DNA from 4 places in the Niveibacterium sp. COAC-50 genome. Region 4 is predicted to be linked to each of the others. Evidence: predicted binding sites of a transcription regulator. Region 4 holds the regulator's gene; each other region holds the start of a gene.
The links. The regulator FNR, encoded in region 4, switches genes on or off when oxygen is low (the NO sensors DNR and NnrR bind a similar motif). The targets are predictions, from matches to a motif close to TTGANCTAGNTCAA.
Positions count from the first base shown of each region.

Region 1 (3,967 bases), on a different contig from region 4:
TCGAAGCCCATCCAGAAGAAGATCACGAAGAAGCAGGTGATACAGATCGCGACGATCGCATCCCAATCCTCTCGGCTGAGCGGCTTGGCGTTCGGATCCTTGCTGCCGAAGCGGTTCGGCAACCATAGCGCGAGGCCGATCACCGCAAAACCGAGCGCAAGCTTCGCCACCAGCGGCAGCGGCGCAACCGCCGCCGAGATCAGCCCCCACAGCGCAATCGCTGCGTACACGAACGGCACACTCGCGGCGCTGATCGCGAGAATGCGCGACCAGTCGCGGCGATCCATCGCGCGCTGACCGGCACGCAGACCGGCATCGCCGAGCAAGTGTTGCCAGCGCAGCAGCGTGAACACACCAATTGCCATGCCCACACCAGCCGAGGCGAAGCCCCAGTGCCAGCCCAGCTTTTCGCCCAGCGTGCCGGCGACCAGCGGCGAAAAAAAGGCACCAAGGTTGATGCCCATGTAGAAGATCGTATAGCCACCGTCGCGGCGCGGATCGTGCTCGCGATAGAGCTGGCCGACCATCGTCGAGGTATTCGGCTTGAAGAAACCATTGCCGAGAATCAGCAAGCCGAGCGCGAGGTGGAGCAAGGGCTCGAACGCCATCGCGAAATGGCCCAGCATCATGATCAGGCCACCAATGACAGCCCCCTGCCGCAAGCCAAGGTACTTGTCCGCAAGGTAGCCGCCCAGCAGTGGCGTGAGGTAGACCAGGCCGGTATAGATGCCGTACAGCTCCAGCGCATCCTTGCGCTCATAGCCCAGCGCATTGACCAGATAGAGCACCAGCAGTGCTCGCATGCCGTAGTAGGAGAAGCGCTCCCACATCTCGGTGAAGAAGATGACCTTGAGACCGGGCGGGTGGCGCTCGAACTCGTCAGCGGCGGGGACTGCCGGATGCACGATGGCGGACATGGGTTCTTTTCTATTGTGGTTGGGGCCGGGTAGGCCGAAAAGAAGACGGCGCTCCGGTGGGAGCGCCGCGATTGTCGCATTCTGCTGCGGGGGGCGCAGCCCCCCGATTCGCATGGAACCGCTCAGTGGCCGTGACAGCCGCCGCTGCCGTCGCACGCATGAGCCGCATCGCCATCATGGCTGTGACAGTGTTCGCCGTCTTCATGATCGTGATCGTGGTTCTTGCAGGCGTGCGAGCCACCGCAGGGCGAGGCGATCGGCGCCTGATCGATGTCGGCCATCGTCAGGCCGTTCTTCAGCATGGCGGCCAGCGCAGCATCCATGCTCGCAGCGTGATGGCGGAACCATACCGGCAGCTCTTCGGCCAAGCGGCGGCCAAGCCCGAAGTCACCTTTGTCCAGCTCGCTGCGCACCGCGCGCATCACGCCCAGCACACGCTCATGCTCATTGCGATGGCAGCCCGGGAAACCGATCGCTTCGGCCCAGGCGTTTTCCTGCTCGAAGTGGGCAACACAGTGCTCGATCAGCGCGTCGAGCGTGGCTGCAAGGTCGGCATCGGTCGCCATGCACATCGCGTTGACCGCGGCGGCAAAGTCTTCGTGGGTGGCATCCATCTCGGCATGGCCGAGCACGAGTTCTGGCGTCAGTTCAAATGCGGCCATGGCGGCCTCCTGCAATGCAAAGTCGGGCAGTTTAAGCGAAGCGGCGCGCCGGCGAGGTGACCCGAGTCAACGTAAAAAGGGGGCGCATAGCGCCCCCGCAAGGCATCCGGGAGGAGACCCGGAGAGCCGACTACAAGCGAACTATTAGCGTTCGTTGGAGCCCGACATCACATCGACCCAGACCGCCAGCAGCAGGATGCTGCCCTTGACGATCATCTGCCAGAAAGTTTCCACGCCGAGCATCGACATGCCGTTGTCGAGGCTGGTCATGATCAGTGCGCCGATCATCGCGCCGGACACCGTGCCGGCACCACCGCGCATCGACGTACCGCCGATGAAGCAGGAGGCGATCGCGTCAAGCTCACCCATGTTACCGGCCGAAGGCGAACCCGAGGCCAGGCGTGCCGTGGTGGTCAGGCCGGCGAAGGCGCACATCAGACCCATGATGCCGAAGATCGACATCTTGATGAACTGCACATTCACACCAGAGAGGCGGGTCGCTTCAAGGTTGGAGCCGATCGCATAGATGCGACGACCGAACACCGTGCTGTTGGCCATGAAGCTGAACACACCGGCCACCACCAGCAGAACCAGCACCGGCACCGGCACACCCTGGTAGGACTCCAGCGTATGAACGAAGCCGAAGATCAGCGCGCCGGTCACACCGAGCTTGATCGCGTCCTGCCACATCGGCGCGACAGTCAGGTTGTATTTGGCGCGGTTGGTACGGGTACGCAGGCTGATGAAGACCAGCACCGCGAACAACACGAGCGCGAGGATGTAGCCGATGTTGGCCGGCAGGTAGGCCTGACCGATCGCGATGAGCCCTTCGGATTCGACCGGCACCGTGGAACCCTGTGTCAGGCCGACCAGGATGCCGCGGAAGGCCAGCATGCCCGCGAGACCGACGATGAAGGACGGCACACGCAGGTAAGACACCCAGTAGCCGTTCATCAGACCGACCAGGACACCGGCAAAACACACGATCGCAATCGTGCCCGCAACCGGCACCTTGTAGGTCGCATCCAGCACGGCCGCGAGACCGCCGAGCAAACCGAGCAGCGAGCCAACCGACAGATCGATTTCACCCGCGATGATCACGAACACCATGCCGGAAGCCAGCATGCCGGTGATCGCCATCTGCCGCAGCAGGTTGGAGAAGTTGCGTGACGTGAGGAAGGACGAGCCGTCCGCAGTCATCGTCATGTAGCCAAAGAAGGACCAGATCACGACGATCGCGATCCCCAGCGCCAGGACTTTGTACTTCCCGAATAGTGTTTTGATGTTCTTGGCAACGGAACTCATTTGGTGTGCCTCTGTAGTTTTTTTAGTGGTCTTGCGAATCAGGCTGCAAGCGATTGTTCGGATTGGCCCAAGGCGGCAGTCAGCACCTGTTCCTGCGTCAGGCCCTGATTGACGAAGTCGCCGCGCAGCTTGCCTTCGCCCATCACCAGCACGCGGTCACTGATGCCCAGCACTTCCGGCAGCTCGGAGCTGATCATGATGATCGAGAGCCCCTGCTTGACCAGCTCGAACATGAGCTTGTAGATCTCGTACTTCGCACCGACGTCGACGCCGCGCGTCGGCTCATCGAGGATCAGCACCTTCGGGTTGGGCAGCAGCATCTTCGAGACCACCGCCTTTTGCTGGTTACCGCCCGAGAGGCCGCGGATCTGCAGCAGCGGCGTCGCTGTCTTGATGCGCATCCGCGCAATCGACTGCTGAATCGTGTGCATCTCGGCCTCGGCGTCGATACGACCCATGTGGGCGTAGCTCGGCAACGTCGAAATCGTGATGTTGTGGCCCACGCCCATCAGCGGCACGATGCCATGGCGCTTGCGGTCTTCCGGCACCATGCAGATGCCCTGCTCGACAGCGTCCTTCGGCGAATTCACATGCAGCGGCTTGCCTTCGAGCGTCATCTCGAGCGAGTGATGGCCCGCGTAGTAGCCGAAGATCGCCATCGCGAGCTCGGTACGCCCGGCGCCCACCAGCCCTGCAACGCCCAGGATCTCGCCCTTGCGCAGCTGGAAGGAAACGTTATCCACCCGCTTGCGCTTCGGATTGTTCACGTCGTAGCAGGTGACGTTCTTCGCTTCGAAGATCACCTCACCGATCGGGTGTTCTTCGCGCGGGAAGAGGTTCTTGATTTCGCGGCCGACCATCATCGTGATGATCTCGTTGGTGTCCATTTCGGACATCGGCCGGGTGCCGACGTGGGTGCCGTCGCGGATCACGGAAATCGTGTCGCAGACCTCGGCAATCTCGTCGAGCTTGTGGCTGATCATCACGCAGGCCACGCCCTTCTTCTTCAGATCCTTGATGATGTCGAGCAGGATCTGCGTTTCGGACTTGGTCAGCGATGAGGTCGGCTCATCGAGAATCAGC
Region 1 is NZ_JABCJM010000002.1:392,112-396,078, forward strand. Features, by position in the region: gene HH302_RS09285 (peptide MFS transporter) at 1-917, opposite strand, end outside; gene HH302_RS09290 (hemerythrin domain-containing protein) at 1,040-1,579, opposite strand; gene HH302_RS09295 (sugar ABC transporter permease) at 1,724-2,884, opposite strand; gene xylG (D-xylose ABC transporter ATP-binding protein) at 2,923-3,967, opposite strand, start outside.
Region 1: HH302_RS09290 (hemerythrin domain-containing protein) is a predicted target of FNR. The motif match lies at 1,636-1,649, and genes of this name have one in related genera.

Region 2 (3,967 bases), on a different contig from region 4:
ATAATCGACCCAACTGTTCTGCCGCAGCGCGGCGGTCACACCCGCTGCAATGCCGACCACGACCGCGACGACGAAGGCCATCAAGCCCAGGCGGAAGCTCACTGGCGCGGCGGCCCACACCAGATCGTTGACAGTAAAGTCCTTGTACTTGAACGACGGGCCAAAGTCGCCGCGCGCCAGATCGGCAAGGTAGCCGAGGTATTGCTGCCAGGCGGGCTGGTCGAGGCGGTACTTGGCCGCGATGGCAGCCATCACCTCGGGCGGCATGTTCGCCTCCGACGAGAAGGGGCCTCCGGGCGCCAGGCGGATCAGGAAGAAAGTGACCGTCACCAGCACCAGCAGGGTTGGCAAGGCTTCAAGCAGCAGGCGGCGGAGGATGAACTTGAGCATGGGCGGCTTCAGTGCGCGAGGATGTAGAGGTCGCGCGTGAGGATGCGGCCCTCCGGGTTGTGGCCGTAGCCCTTGACCCATGGTTTGATCAGGTGGCGGTTGCTGTAGTGGTAAACGTTAACAGTCGGAAAGTCCCTCGCCAGAATCCGTTCGGCATCCTGGTAAAGGCGTGTTCGTTCGCCAGCATCGAGCGTGCTCTTGGCGCGGTCCATGATTGCGTCGTACTGCGGGTTGTTGTACTTGCCGTCGTTGTTGCCATGCTGGGAGTGGAACAGGTCGAGCATCGTCGACGGTTCGTTGTAATCGGCAATCCACGCGTAGCGCGAGACTTCGAAGTCGCCGCGGTTGCGGGAGTCGAGAAAGGTCTTCCACTCCTGATTTACCAACACCACTTCCACCGGACCGATGCGGCGCCACATCCACGCCGCCGCCAGCGCGATCTTCTTGTGCTGTTCATTGGTGTTGTACAGAAGCTCGAAGCGGAGCGGACGCGCCTTGGTATACCCCGCCGCAGCGAGCAGGCGACGCGCCTCGTCTTCGCGTTGGGCTTGCGTCCAGCGTTGCCAATCGTGCTCGATCGGCGAATACCCTTCAGCGGTTTCTGGGGTGAAGCTGTAGGCGGGGGTCTCGCCAGTGCCGACCAGCTTTTGCGCGATCACCTCGCGCTGCAGCGCCAGCGAGAGGGCCTTGCGCACCCGCACGTCGTCGAAAGGCTTCTTGCGGAAGTTGAAGACGTAGCAGTAGGTGCCCAACTGCGGCCAGGTTGCCAGTTCGTTCGGAATCTCGCGGCGGATCTGCTTGAGCTGCTCTGGCGGCACGCCGCCGTCGGCGGTCATGTCGATGCCGTTGGCGCGATACCGCTGGTATTCGGCTGACTGGTTGACGATCGGCAGGAAGGTCACCTTGTCGATCACCGTCTTCGCGTTGTTCCAGTAGTGCGGGTTGCGCACCATCACGATCCGCTCGTTGACGACGCGCTCGGCCAGTTTGTAGGCCCCGTTGGAGATCATGTTGCCGGGCTCGGTCCACTTGTCGCCGTATTTCTCGATGGCCTTGCGGGGTACCGGCATCAGACTGCCGTGCGAGAGCGTGGCAATCAGGTAAGAGACCGGCTTCTCCAGCGTGATCTGGAGCGTGTGGTCGCCAAGCGCCTTGACGCCCAATTCGGAGGGCGGCACCTTGCCCGCCACGATGGCGCGACCGTTTTTCACGTTGCTGGCTTTGCCCAGATACCAAGCGTATTGCGAAGCGGTCTTCGGATCGACCATGCGCTTGAACGAGTACTCGAAGTCGTGCGCGGTCACTGGGCTGCCGTCTGACCACTTCGCGGTCCTGCGTAGCGTGAATAGCCAGACGCGGCCGTCTTCCCGGCTCTCCCATTTCTCGGCGACGCCCGGTATCACCTTGCCGTCCGGGTTGAGTGTCACCAGGCCTTCGAAGAGCTCGACCGCCATGTTCGATTCGGGACGCCCCTCTGACTTATTCGGATCGAGTGTGGCTGGCTCGGTTCCATTGCCGCGCACGATCTCCTGCACCGGATGGAGTTTGGTGCCCGGCGGCACCTCGGCCGCGAATGCGCCGATCGCGCCGGCTAGCGCGGCTGCAGCGCTGATCAAGCATGCAAGCCGTTGGGGCATGTGCATCGTTTCTGGGCTCCTGAATGGGGCGCATCCCGGTATCGCGCTGCCCGGTTGGGCTGCGCAGCGGTCAAGGGCGTCCGGCGTGTGTCCGGGCTTGCCGTACCGGGCAAAGCGGGCAAGGGTAGGCGTTCGGAGGGTACCGTGCAAGCAACATGCCTGCCTTGGCGGCGATCGGCGCGCTTTGATCCGCCTCAATCCTTGGTGCAGAACTTTGCCGTTAAATGCGAATCTGCCATTTTCCCGTCCAAGCAGACGGGGCTTCCGAACCGCTAGGCCAGAACCACACATGACACGCAGCCCTCGCCTGATCCATCTTTCTCACGAACACGCTTCGGCGCTCAAGCTCGCACTCGCGGTGCGGGCCCTCACGCCGGAAGACCCGTCTGCGCTGCCGGCAGTTGCGCAGCGGATTCGCGATACGTTCGAGCGCGAACTCTCGGCGCATTTCGAGGAAGAAGAAAAACATGTGCTGCCGCGCCTGGAGGCGGCAGGGCGAACCGAGCTGGCTGAGCGCACGCGGCGCGATCACGAGCGCCTGCGCGAACTCGCCGATGCGCTGGCCACACCTACGGTGGAAGGCGTGCGTGCGTTTGCCGCGGCATTGACCGCACACGTCGCGTTTGAAGAAAACATCGTGTGGGAGGCGCTGGAACCCGGCGCCGGCATGTCCTTCGATCCGGACGCGATCTGATTGCCTGGCCGGGGTCAGCCCCGGTCCAGATCGAGGCCGTCGAGCAGCGAAAGATTGCTGCTCACCGAGAACGACTCCATCACCTCGTGGTGATCGCAGCGCTGCTCGAATGGCGCTTCGATACCCTTGCCGTGCAGGTGGCAATGCGAGCTTTCCGGCGCAAAGTGCCGGCAGCGTCCTGCACAGGGAAGGGGGAGCGTTGCGGACATCCAGACCTCGGGCGCATTAAAGGGGATGGATGCAATTGTCCGGGTTTTGTACAAAGGTGCTTGTCAAAGATTGCGTCGCGCCAAGCGTGACGAATTTCGCGGGCCGCACCCGGCAGCCTTGAGTCACCGTCCCGGTTGTCGACGGCGCTGTGCGGGTGCCAGCTTCCTTGCAGGGCGGCGTCTCGCTGCATGAGCCGGCAAGCGCTGCGTCTGGCCCTAAACTGTCGCCCTCGGCGCTTGGCCCCCTGCCAGCGCACCCGATGGAGACAACGATGTTCCTGCGCAGACTTGGCGGCAGCCTTCTCGGCCTGAGCCTGACGCTGTGTGCCGGCGCGGCATATGCCTTCAAACTCGATCAGGTACCGGGCGCGCTGTCGCGCAGCGTGGTGCCGGTCGACTATCGCGTCGAGCTGGACGCCGATCCTTACGCCGACAGCTTCTCCGGCCGCCAGACAATCCGCTTCGACCTGCGCCGCGCCACACGTGAGATCGTCTTGCACGCCGATGCACTGACGGTGCGCGCGGACGCGCTGGACGGCGTCGCGCAGGCCATGCCCGTCGAGGCGGACGCCCAGGCGCAGACCATCACGATCCGGCTGCCGCGCAGGCTGGAGCCAGGGCGGCACACGCTGGGCCTGAGCTGGCAGGGCCGTATCGAAGAGAACGGCGAGGGGTTGTACGTGGCGCGCTACCGCACCCCGGACGGCGTCGAGAAGCGGATGCTCGCGACGGACATGGAGCCGATCGGCACGCGCCGAATGATGCCGCTGTTCGATGAGCCCGTCTTCCGCGCCCGCTTCGACATCAGTGTGCGCACTCCGGCCCGCTTCACCGTGTTGGGCAACATGCCGCAGGCGAGCGAACGCAGTCTGCCCGACGGCCGAAAGGAAGTGCGCTTCATGCCGACGCCGAAGATGGCGTCGTATCTGGTCGCGCTCGCTGTTGGCGAATTCGAGGCGGCCCGCGCCACGCACGACGGCATCGAACTGGCGATCTGGACGACTGAAGGCCTCAGCCAGCAAACCGGCTACGCGATG
Region 2 is NZ_JABCJM010000002.1:75,445-79,411, reverse strand. Features, by position in the region: gene oppB (oligopeptide ABC transporter permease OppB) at 1-390, opposite strand, end outside; gene HH302_RS07820 (ABC transporter substrate-binding protein) at 399-2,033, opposite strand; gene HH302_RS07815 (hemerythrin domain-containing protein) at 2,317-2,721, shown strand; gene HH302_RS07810 (hypothetical protein) at 2,736-2,930, opposite strand; gene HH302_RS07805 (M1 family metallopeptidase) at 3,203-3,967, shown strand, end outside.
Region 2: HH302_RS07815 (hemerythrin domain-containing protein) is a predicted target of FNR. The motif match lies at 2,212-2,225, and genes of this name have one in related genera.

Region 3 (3,967 bases), on a different contig from region 4:
GCGCAGCCTGGGCCGGCTTGCTGGCCAACTTCGCGGCGGGCGCCTTCCTGGTTGTGCTGCGCCCGTTCAAGGTGGGCGACTACGTGAAAGTTGGCGGCGTTGAAGGCACCGTGATGGAGGTCGGCCTCTTCGCCTCCGCGATCAACACGCCAGACAACGTGCTGACCATCGTGGGCAACAACAAGATCTTCGGCGACACGATCCAGAACTACTCGACCAACCCGTATCGCCGCGTCGAGCGCACCGCCCAACTCAACCACGCGGTGGATGTGAACGACGCGATCACGCGCCTGAAGGCTGCGCTCGCGAACATTCCAAATGTGGTGACCGAGCCGGCCCCGACCGTCGAAGTGCTGGATTTCACGCCGATGGGCCCGGTCTTGGCAGTGCGCCCGTTCTGCCATACCGACCATTACTGGCAGGTGTACTTCGACACCAACAAGGCGATCCGCGACACCTGCGGCGCCGCAGGCTACCCGGTGCCGGAGCAGCACTTCCACGTACGCCAGGGCTGATCGGCCCCACCCAGCGAAACGGCGGCCCGCGGGCCGCCGTTGTTTTATCCGTTGCTGGACTCTGGCGCGGGTTCTCGCCAGGGCGCCACCTGCACCAGCAGCAGCATGCCGGGCAACGCCAGTGCAAAGCACAGCGCGAAGAAGCCCACCCAGCCCAACTGCTCCACCAGCACGCCGGCAAACGCGTTGATCACCGTGCGCGGCACCGCCATCAGGCTGGTGAACAGCGCGAACTGCGTCGCCGCGTAGGCCGGATTGGTCGTGCGGGCGATGAAGGCGACGAAGGCCGTGGTGCCAAGGCCGACGCCGAACGCCTCGACGCCGATCACCAGGCCGAGCTGCAACACATGCAGGCCGGCGGGCTGCTGCCACAGCATCGCCCAGGAGAAATCCGGCAGCGCCAGCATCGCCGCGATGTCGCCGGGCCCTGGCCCCAGCCATGCGAGCCATGCGAAACCCAGAATCGCCACCGCCTGCGCCACGCCAAAGACCCACAGCGCCCGGTTGATGCCAAGGCGGATCATCCACACGCCGCCGAGCAGCCCCCCCGCCACACTGCACCACAGGCCGGCGTTCTTCGCGACGATGCCGATGTCCGTTTTGGTAAAGCCCATCTCAAGGTAAAACGGCGTCGCCAGCGCGGTGGCAAGTGAATCGCCGAGCTTGTAGAAGAAGATGAAGCCGAGCACCAGCGCCGCACTGCGCCAGCCATGCCGCTGCATGAACTCGTGAAAGGGCTCCACCACCGCATCACGCAAGGTGCGCGGCGCCGACCTGGCGGCCGCGGGTTCGCTCACTGCCAGCGACAGCAATGCGCCAGGAATCATGAAGGCCGCGGTGATCGCGAAGACTTCGAACCAGGGCAGATGGTCGGCAAGAAACAATGACAGCGAGCCGGGCACAAGGCCGGCAATCTTGTAAGCATTGACGAAGACCGCGTTGCCGAAGCCCAGCTCCGTTTCGGCCAGCAACTCGCGGCGGTAAGCGTCGATGGCAATGTCTTGCGTTGCCGAAAGGAAGGCGACGAGCGCGGCGAGAATCACGACGGCGCTCAGGTCCGCGACCGGGTTGAGCGAGCCCAGCGCCACTACCGCACCAATCAGCGCCAGCTGCGACAACAGCATCCAACCCCGTCGCCGGCCCAGGCCCGGCACGCCGAAACGGTCGGCGAACGGCGCCCACAGGAATTTCCAGGTGTAGGGAAACTGCACCAGCGCAAACGCGCCGATGGCCTTGAGCGACAGCCCTTCCGTTTTCAGCCAGGCCGGCACGAGATTGAAGAGCAGGAACAGCGGCAGACCTGAACTGAAACCTAGCACGATGCAGATCAGCATCTTGCGGGTCAGCAGGGTCTTCCAGATCGAGGGGGCGGATGCGGTACTCATGGGCGAATTAGAGCATGGCGCCCGCACCGGCCGCGATGCGCTCGCCCGACGCCCGTCATTCTGCAACGCTGCGACGGAGCCGCCGACCCGCGAGCCGCAACCCGAAGAAAGGCGCCACTTGACCGCGATCAAGTGCCCCTGTCATTTCGGGCGACGATGGGTTTTCCGAACTCTGTATACGACATATAGTGCGCCGGAACACAATTCAACACTACAGGTAGTGCATCACCATGAGCACACTTTCGGCCACATCCCAGCCTCTACTCGGCGCCCTGCCCGCGCAAGTCCTCAAACGCGACGGGCGAACCCTGCCCTTCGACGTCGCGAAAATCCGCAAGGCGATCGTGGCCGCCGGCGCGGCATCTGGCGAGTTCGAGGCGGGTGAGGCGGCGCGGCTGACGGCCACGGTGGGCAAGGTGATCGCACACCGTTTCCACGGCGAAACGCCGACGATCGAGGCGATCCAGGACATCGTGGAACAGGTACTCGTCGCCGCGGACTGGTTCGCCACGGCGCGCGCCTACATCGTCTATCGCGAGCAGCGGGCCAAGCTGCGCACCGACCGCCGTGCAGTGGTGGATGCGATCGGCTCGATCAACGAGTACCTCTCGCAGAGCGACTGGCGGGTGCGCGCGAACGCGAACCAGGGCTACTCGCTGGGGGGGCTGATCCTCAATGTCTCGGGCAAGGTGATCGCCAACTACTGGCTCAACCATGTGTATCCGCCGGAAGTGGGCGAGGCGCACAAGCAGGGCGATGTGCACATCCATGATCTGGACATGCTGGCCGGCTACTGCGCCGGCTGGTCGCTGCGCACGCTGCTGCAGGAAGGGCTCAACGGTGTGCCGGGCAAGGTCGAATCGGCGCCGCCAAAGCATCTGGGCAGCGCGGTGGGGCAGATCGTTAACTTCTTCGGCACGCTGCAGAACGAGTGGGCGGGCGCGCAGGCCTTCAGTTCCTTCGACACCTACCTCGCCGCCTTCGTGCGCAAGGACCGCCTCGGCTACGAAGAGGTGCGCCAGTGCATGCAGGAGCTGGTCTACAACCTCAACGTGCCCTCGCGCTGGGGCACGCAGACGCCCTTCACCAACCTGACCTTCGACTGGGTCTGCCCGGAAGACCTGAAGGAGCAGATCCCCTACATCGCGGGCGAGGAAATGCCCTTCGCCTACGGTGATCTGCAGGCGGAGATGGACCTGATCAACCGCGCCTTCATCAACGTGATGATGGAAGGCGACGCCAAGGGCCGTGCCTTCACCTTCCCGATCCCGACCTACAACATCACGCCGGAATTCGACTGGGACCACGCCAACTGTGTGCCGCTGTTCGAGATGACGGCCAAGTATGGTCTGCCCTACTTCCAGAACTTCGTGAACAGCGAGCTCAAGCCGAACATGGTGCGTTCGATGTGCTGCCGGCTGCAGCTCGACCTGCGCGAACTGTTGAAACGCGGCAACGGCCTTTTTGGCTCCGCCGAGCAAACCGGTTCGCTCGGTGTGGTGACGATCAACTGCGCACGCCTGGGCTACCTGCACCGCGGCAACGAGGCCGCGCTGTTCGCGCGCGTCGACGAACTGGTCGAGCTGGCACGCACCAGCCTCGAGATCAAACGCAAGGTGATCCAGCGGCACATGGATGACGGGCTCTTCCCCTACACCCGCCGCTACCTGGGCACGCTGCGCAACCACTTCTCGACCATCGGCATCAACGGCGTGAACGAGATGATCCGCAACTTCACCGACAACGCCGACGACATCACCACCCCCGCCGGCGAAGCGCTCGCCCTGAAGCTGCTCGATCACCTGCGCGCGCGCATGAGCCAGATCCAGGAAGAAACCGGCCACCTCTACAACCTCGAAGCCACGCCGGCCGAGGGTACGACCTACCGCTTCGCAAAAGAAGACCGCAAGCGCTGGCCCGAGATCCTGCAGGCCGGCACCGAGGACCACCCGTACTACACCAACTCGACGCAACTGCCGGTCGGCTTTACCGGCGACCCCTTCGAGGCGCTGGAGCGTCAGGAGGCGATGCAGTCGAAGTACACCGGCGGCACCGTGCTGCACCTGT
Region 3 is NZ_JABCJM010000004.1:145,596-149,562, forward strand. Features, by position in the region: gene HH302_RS16215 (mechanosensitive ion channel family protein) at 1-515, shown strand, start outside; gene HH302_RS16220 (AmpG family muropeptide MFS transporter) at 560-1,900, opposite strand; gene HH302_RS16225 (ribonucleoside triphosphate reductase) at 2,131-3,967, shown strand, end outside.
Region 3: HH302_RS16225 (ribonucleoside triphosphate reductase) is a predicted target of FNR. The motif match lies at 2,019-2,032, and genes of this name have one in related genera.

Region 4 (3,967 bases):
TGACGCCATGGATCAACAAGTTCTACATCCTTGATCTGACGTCGAAGAAGAGTCTGGTGCGGCATTTGCGCGATGCGGGCTTCGATGTGTACATCACTTCGTGGAAGAACCCCGATGCAGCGCTCCGCGACGTTCGTTTCGATGATTACCTGCAGGAGGGGGTGGATGCGATAGTTCAGGTCGCTCGCCAACTATCCGGGGCGGACAAAGTACATGCGGTCGGGTACTGCATCGGCGGTACGGCCTTGTCGATGTACATGGCATGGGCGAATCGCCACTACACGCCGGATGAGATGCCGGTTGCACACTGGACGCTATTTACGACATTGGTGGACTTCGCCAAGCCGGGCGACGTGGAGGTCTTCATCGATGAAGGGAGCGTCCGCTACCTGACGCGGGCCATGGAGCAGCGCGGTTACCTCGACGGCCGCGACATGGCTACATCGTTCCGCTTGCTGCGCTCGAACCCGTTGATCTGGCAATACGTGGTTCAGGGCTACCTGATGGGCGAAAAGCCGCCGTCGTTCGACGTGCTCTACTGGAACATGGATACCACGCGCATGCCCTATGCCATGCATGCGTGGTACTTGCGAGAGCTCTACCTCAAGAATCGCCTGATTGAGGCCGATGCGCTGACCGTCGCTGGCGAGTCGCTCGATCTTGGGCGGATCACCCAACCGCTGTATGCCGTTGCGGCCGAAGACGATCATATTGCCCCGTGGCGGCAAGCATTTCGGGTGGCCAATTTCGTGCGTGGAGACAAGCGCTTCGTGCTGTCGTCCAGCGGGCATATCCTCGGGATCGTCAACCCACCCGTACAGCCGCCGAAACGCGAATACTGGATCGGCACGGCTCACCGGACCGACAGCGCGCATGGTTGGCGTGAGCGCGCCGACCACCACGCCGGAAGTTGGTGGGACGATTGGTTCAGGTGGCTGGACGAGCGTTGCGGTGAGCGTGTCGCACCGCCACCCGTGTGCAACGAAGCCTTTCCTCCGCTTGCCGCTGCTCCTGGTGACTACGTCATGGAACGCTAACGAGGCCGATGGATTACCTGCTGCTCAAACATCTTCACGTCAGTTTCGTGGTGCTCTCGGCAACAGGATTCATCGCCAGAGGTATCGGCGTCCTGATTGATGCGCCTTGGGTGCGCCAGCGTTGGGCGAGGGTGGTTCCGCATATCGTCGATACCGGATTGCTCGCCTCGGCCGTCGCCTTGGCCTGGACCCTTCGCGTAGCGCCGTTTCGTGACGACTGGTTGACCGCGAAGGTGCTTGGCTTGCTTGGCTACATCGTTCTGGGGTCTTACGCGCTCAAGCGCGGGCGCACACGCCAAGCAAAAGCGGCCACATTTGTGGCCGCTTTGTTGGTGCTGGCTTACATCGTGTCGGTCGCGCTGACAAAACGACCGACGCCGTGGTGGTAACTACACGTTCGCGCGGCCAATCAGTCGGCGCAGTCCATCCGCATCCAGAATCTGGATGTGCTTCTGGTGGACGCTGATCAAGCCGTCATCCTGGAATTTGGAGAACGCCCGGCTCACTGTCTCCAGTTTCAGACCGAGGTAAGAGCCTATCTCCTCGCGCGTCATGCGAAGGTGGAACTCCGAAGCGGAGTACCCACGAAGGCGCATGCGTTGCGATAGGTTGATCAGGAATGCAGCCAGACGTTCTTCTGCGCGCATCGACCCGAGCAGCATCATGATGCCTTGCTCGCGGACGATCTCGCGGCTCATGAACTTGTGGAACTGGCGCTGCAGGGGTTCGATGCGGCGCGAGAGTTCTTCGAGCCGTTCGAACGGAATCATGCAGACGTCTGAATCCTCAAGTGCAACCGCATTGCAGACATGCCGATCCGTCGAGATGCCGTCGAGTCCGAGGATCTCTCCGGCCATCTGGAAACCGGTGACCTGATCCCGGCCGTCTTCGGTCAGGATGTCGGTCTTGAAGAAACCGGTGCGAATCGCATAGATTGCTTCGAAAGGCTCCCCAGCACGGTATAAATGCTGCTGCCGCTTGACCTTCTTGCGTGCAGTGATGAGGCCGTCGATCCTTTCAAGATCGACGTCGTCAAGACCAACGGGAAGGCAAAGCTCCTTGAGGTTGCATTGGGTGCACGCGGTGCGAAGATTGACGGCCGTCAGCGGAATCGTGGCGGGTTTTTCCAAGGCGGGTGCTCCAAGTGGGCTAGTTGATGGCAATCAAACGGCTCCGACCGAGTTCATGACACCTTCCGGCATCCACAGAGAGAAAAAAATAAACAATGAATCAGAATGAGCAGACGCCGGTCTTCGACCGCGATCTCATCCAGCGTTTCGACGTTTCCGGCCCGCGCTACACGTCGTATCCGACCGCGGACAGGTTTCACGAGGGCTTTGGACGCAGCGACTACGCAAGACATCTAGGTCTGCGCGCGCAGGGCGGCCTCAAAAAACCCCTCTCATTATATTTCCACATTCCATTCTGCGATACGGTTTGCTTCTACTGCGCGTGCAACAAGATTGTCACGAAGGACCGTAGCAGGGCGGAGCGCTACCTGCGCTATCTTGACAAAGAAATGGGTTTGGTCGCCGGACAGCTCGCCGGCTCGCACGATGTTTCACAAATGCACTGGGGCGGCGGCACACCGACCTTCCTGTCGGACAGCGAGATCCGCGAATTGTTTCGTTCGATCCGCCGGCATTTCAACCTGACGCCCGGTGGCGAGTACTCGATCGAGGTAGACCCGCGCCGCGTTTCCGCTGAAACCGTTGCGCTGCTTGGGGCCGAGGGCTTCAACCGGATGAGCGTCGGTGTTCAGGATTTTGACCCGATCGTCCAGAAAGCCGTCAACCGCATCCAGTCTGTTGAGGAAACCGCGGCGGTCATCGCGGCCGCGCGCGCGAATGGTTTCCGTTCGGTCAGTATCGATCTGATCTACGGATTGCCGTTCCAGAGCGTCGAGCGCGTCAGCCAGACGCTGGATCGCGTGCTGGAGATCGCCCCGGACCGTCTTGCACTCTACAACTATGCCCACCTGCCGACGCGCTTCATGCCGCAACGGCGGATCAATGCGGGCGACTTGCCGAGTGCGGACCAGAAACTCGAGATCCTGGGCATGGCGATTTCGAAGCTGACTGACGCGGGCTACGTGTTCATCGGCATGGACCACTTCGCGCGGCCGGACGACGAGATGGCCGTGGCTCAGCGCAACGGGCGTTTGTATCGCAACTTCCAGGGCTATTCAACGCACTCGGACTGCGATCTGTTGGGCTTCGGCGTTTCCTCCATTGGCAAGGTAGGCCCGGCCTACGCACAGAGTGCGAAGACGCTTGAGGCCTACTACGAGATGCTCGATCGTGACGAGCTCCCTGTCGTCCGTGGCTACGAGATGACGTTCGACGATCAGCTTCGTTACGCGGTTATTCAGAGTCTGATGTGCCACTTCTCGCTGGATTACGCGGCGTTTGAGCAGGCCTGGGGCATCACGTTCTCCGAGTATTTTGCCGACGAGATCGAAGCGCTGCGGGCCCATGAGCGTGATGGCCTGTGCATCGTTGGCAAGAAGGGGGTCGAGGTAACGACGCCGGGTCGCATGCTGGCGCGCGTATTGGCCATGGCGTTTGACGCGCATTTGCGCGGTGATCGCGAAGTCGTCCGCTACTCCAAGGTGATTTGAGCCTCGGCCGGCCGCTACACTTGCGGATTGCCCTGAATGGGCTGCACCGGGATGTTGTGTGATGCCTGAAGCGGGATACCTTGCCGCGACGCTGATCGGTCTGCTGGGTGGAACCCACTGCGTGGGCATGTGCGGAGGGCTGGTTGCTGCGCTTACCGTCAATGCGCCTGGGCAGTCGCGACGCATTTGGCCGATCCATTTGGCCTACAACCTGGGCCGCATCACCAGCTATACCCTCGCCGGTGCGCTGCTGGGCGCGATCGGTTCGACTGGTTTCCTGCTGAATCGCCTGCTGCCCATCCAGATTACG
Region 4 is NZ_JABCJM010000003.1:375,831-379,797, reverse strand. Features, by position in the region: gene HH302_RS14920 (alpha/beta hydrolase) at 1-1,037, shown strand, start outside; gene HH302_RS14915 (SirB2 family protein) at 1,046-1,426, shown strand; gene fnr (fumarate/nitrate reduction transcriptional regulator Fnr) at 1,427-2,167, opposite strand; gene hemN (oxygen-independent coproporphyrinogen III oxidase) at 2,263-3,657, shown strand; gene HH302_RS14900 (sulfite exporter TauE/SafE family protein) at 3,719-3,967, shown strand, end outside.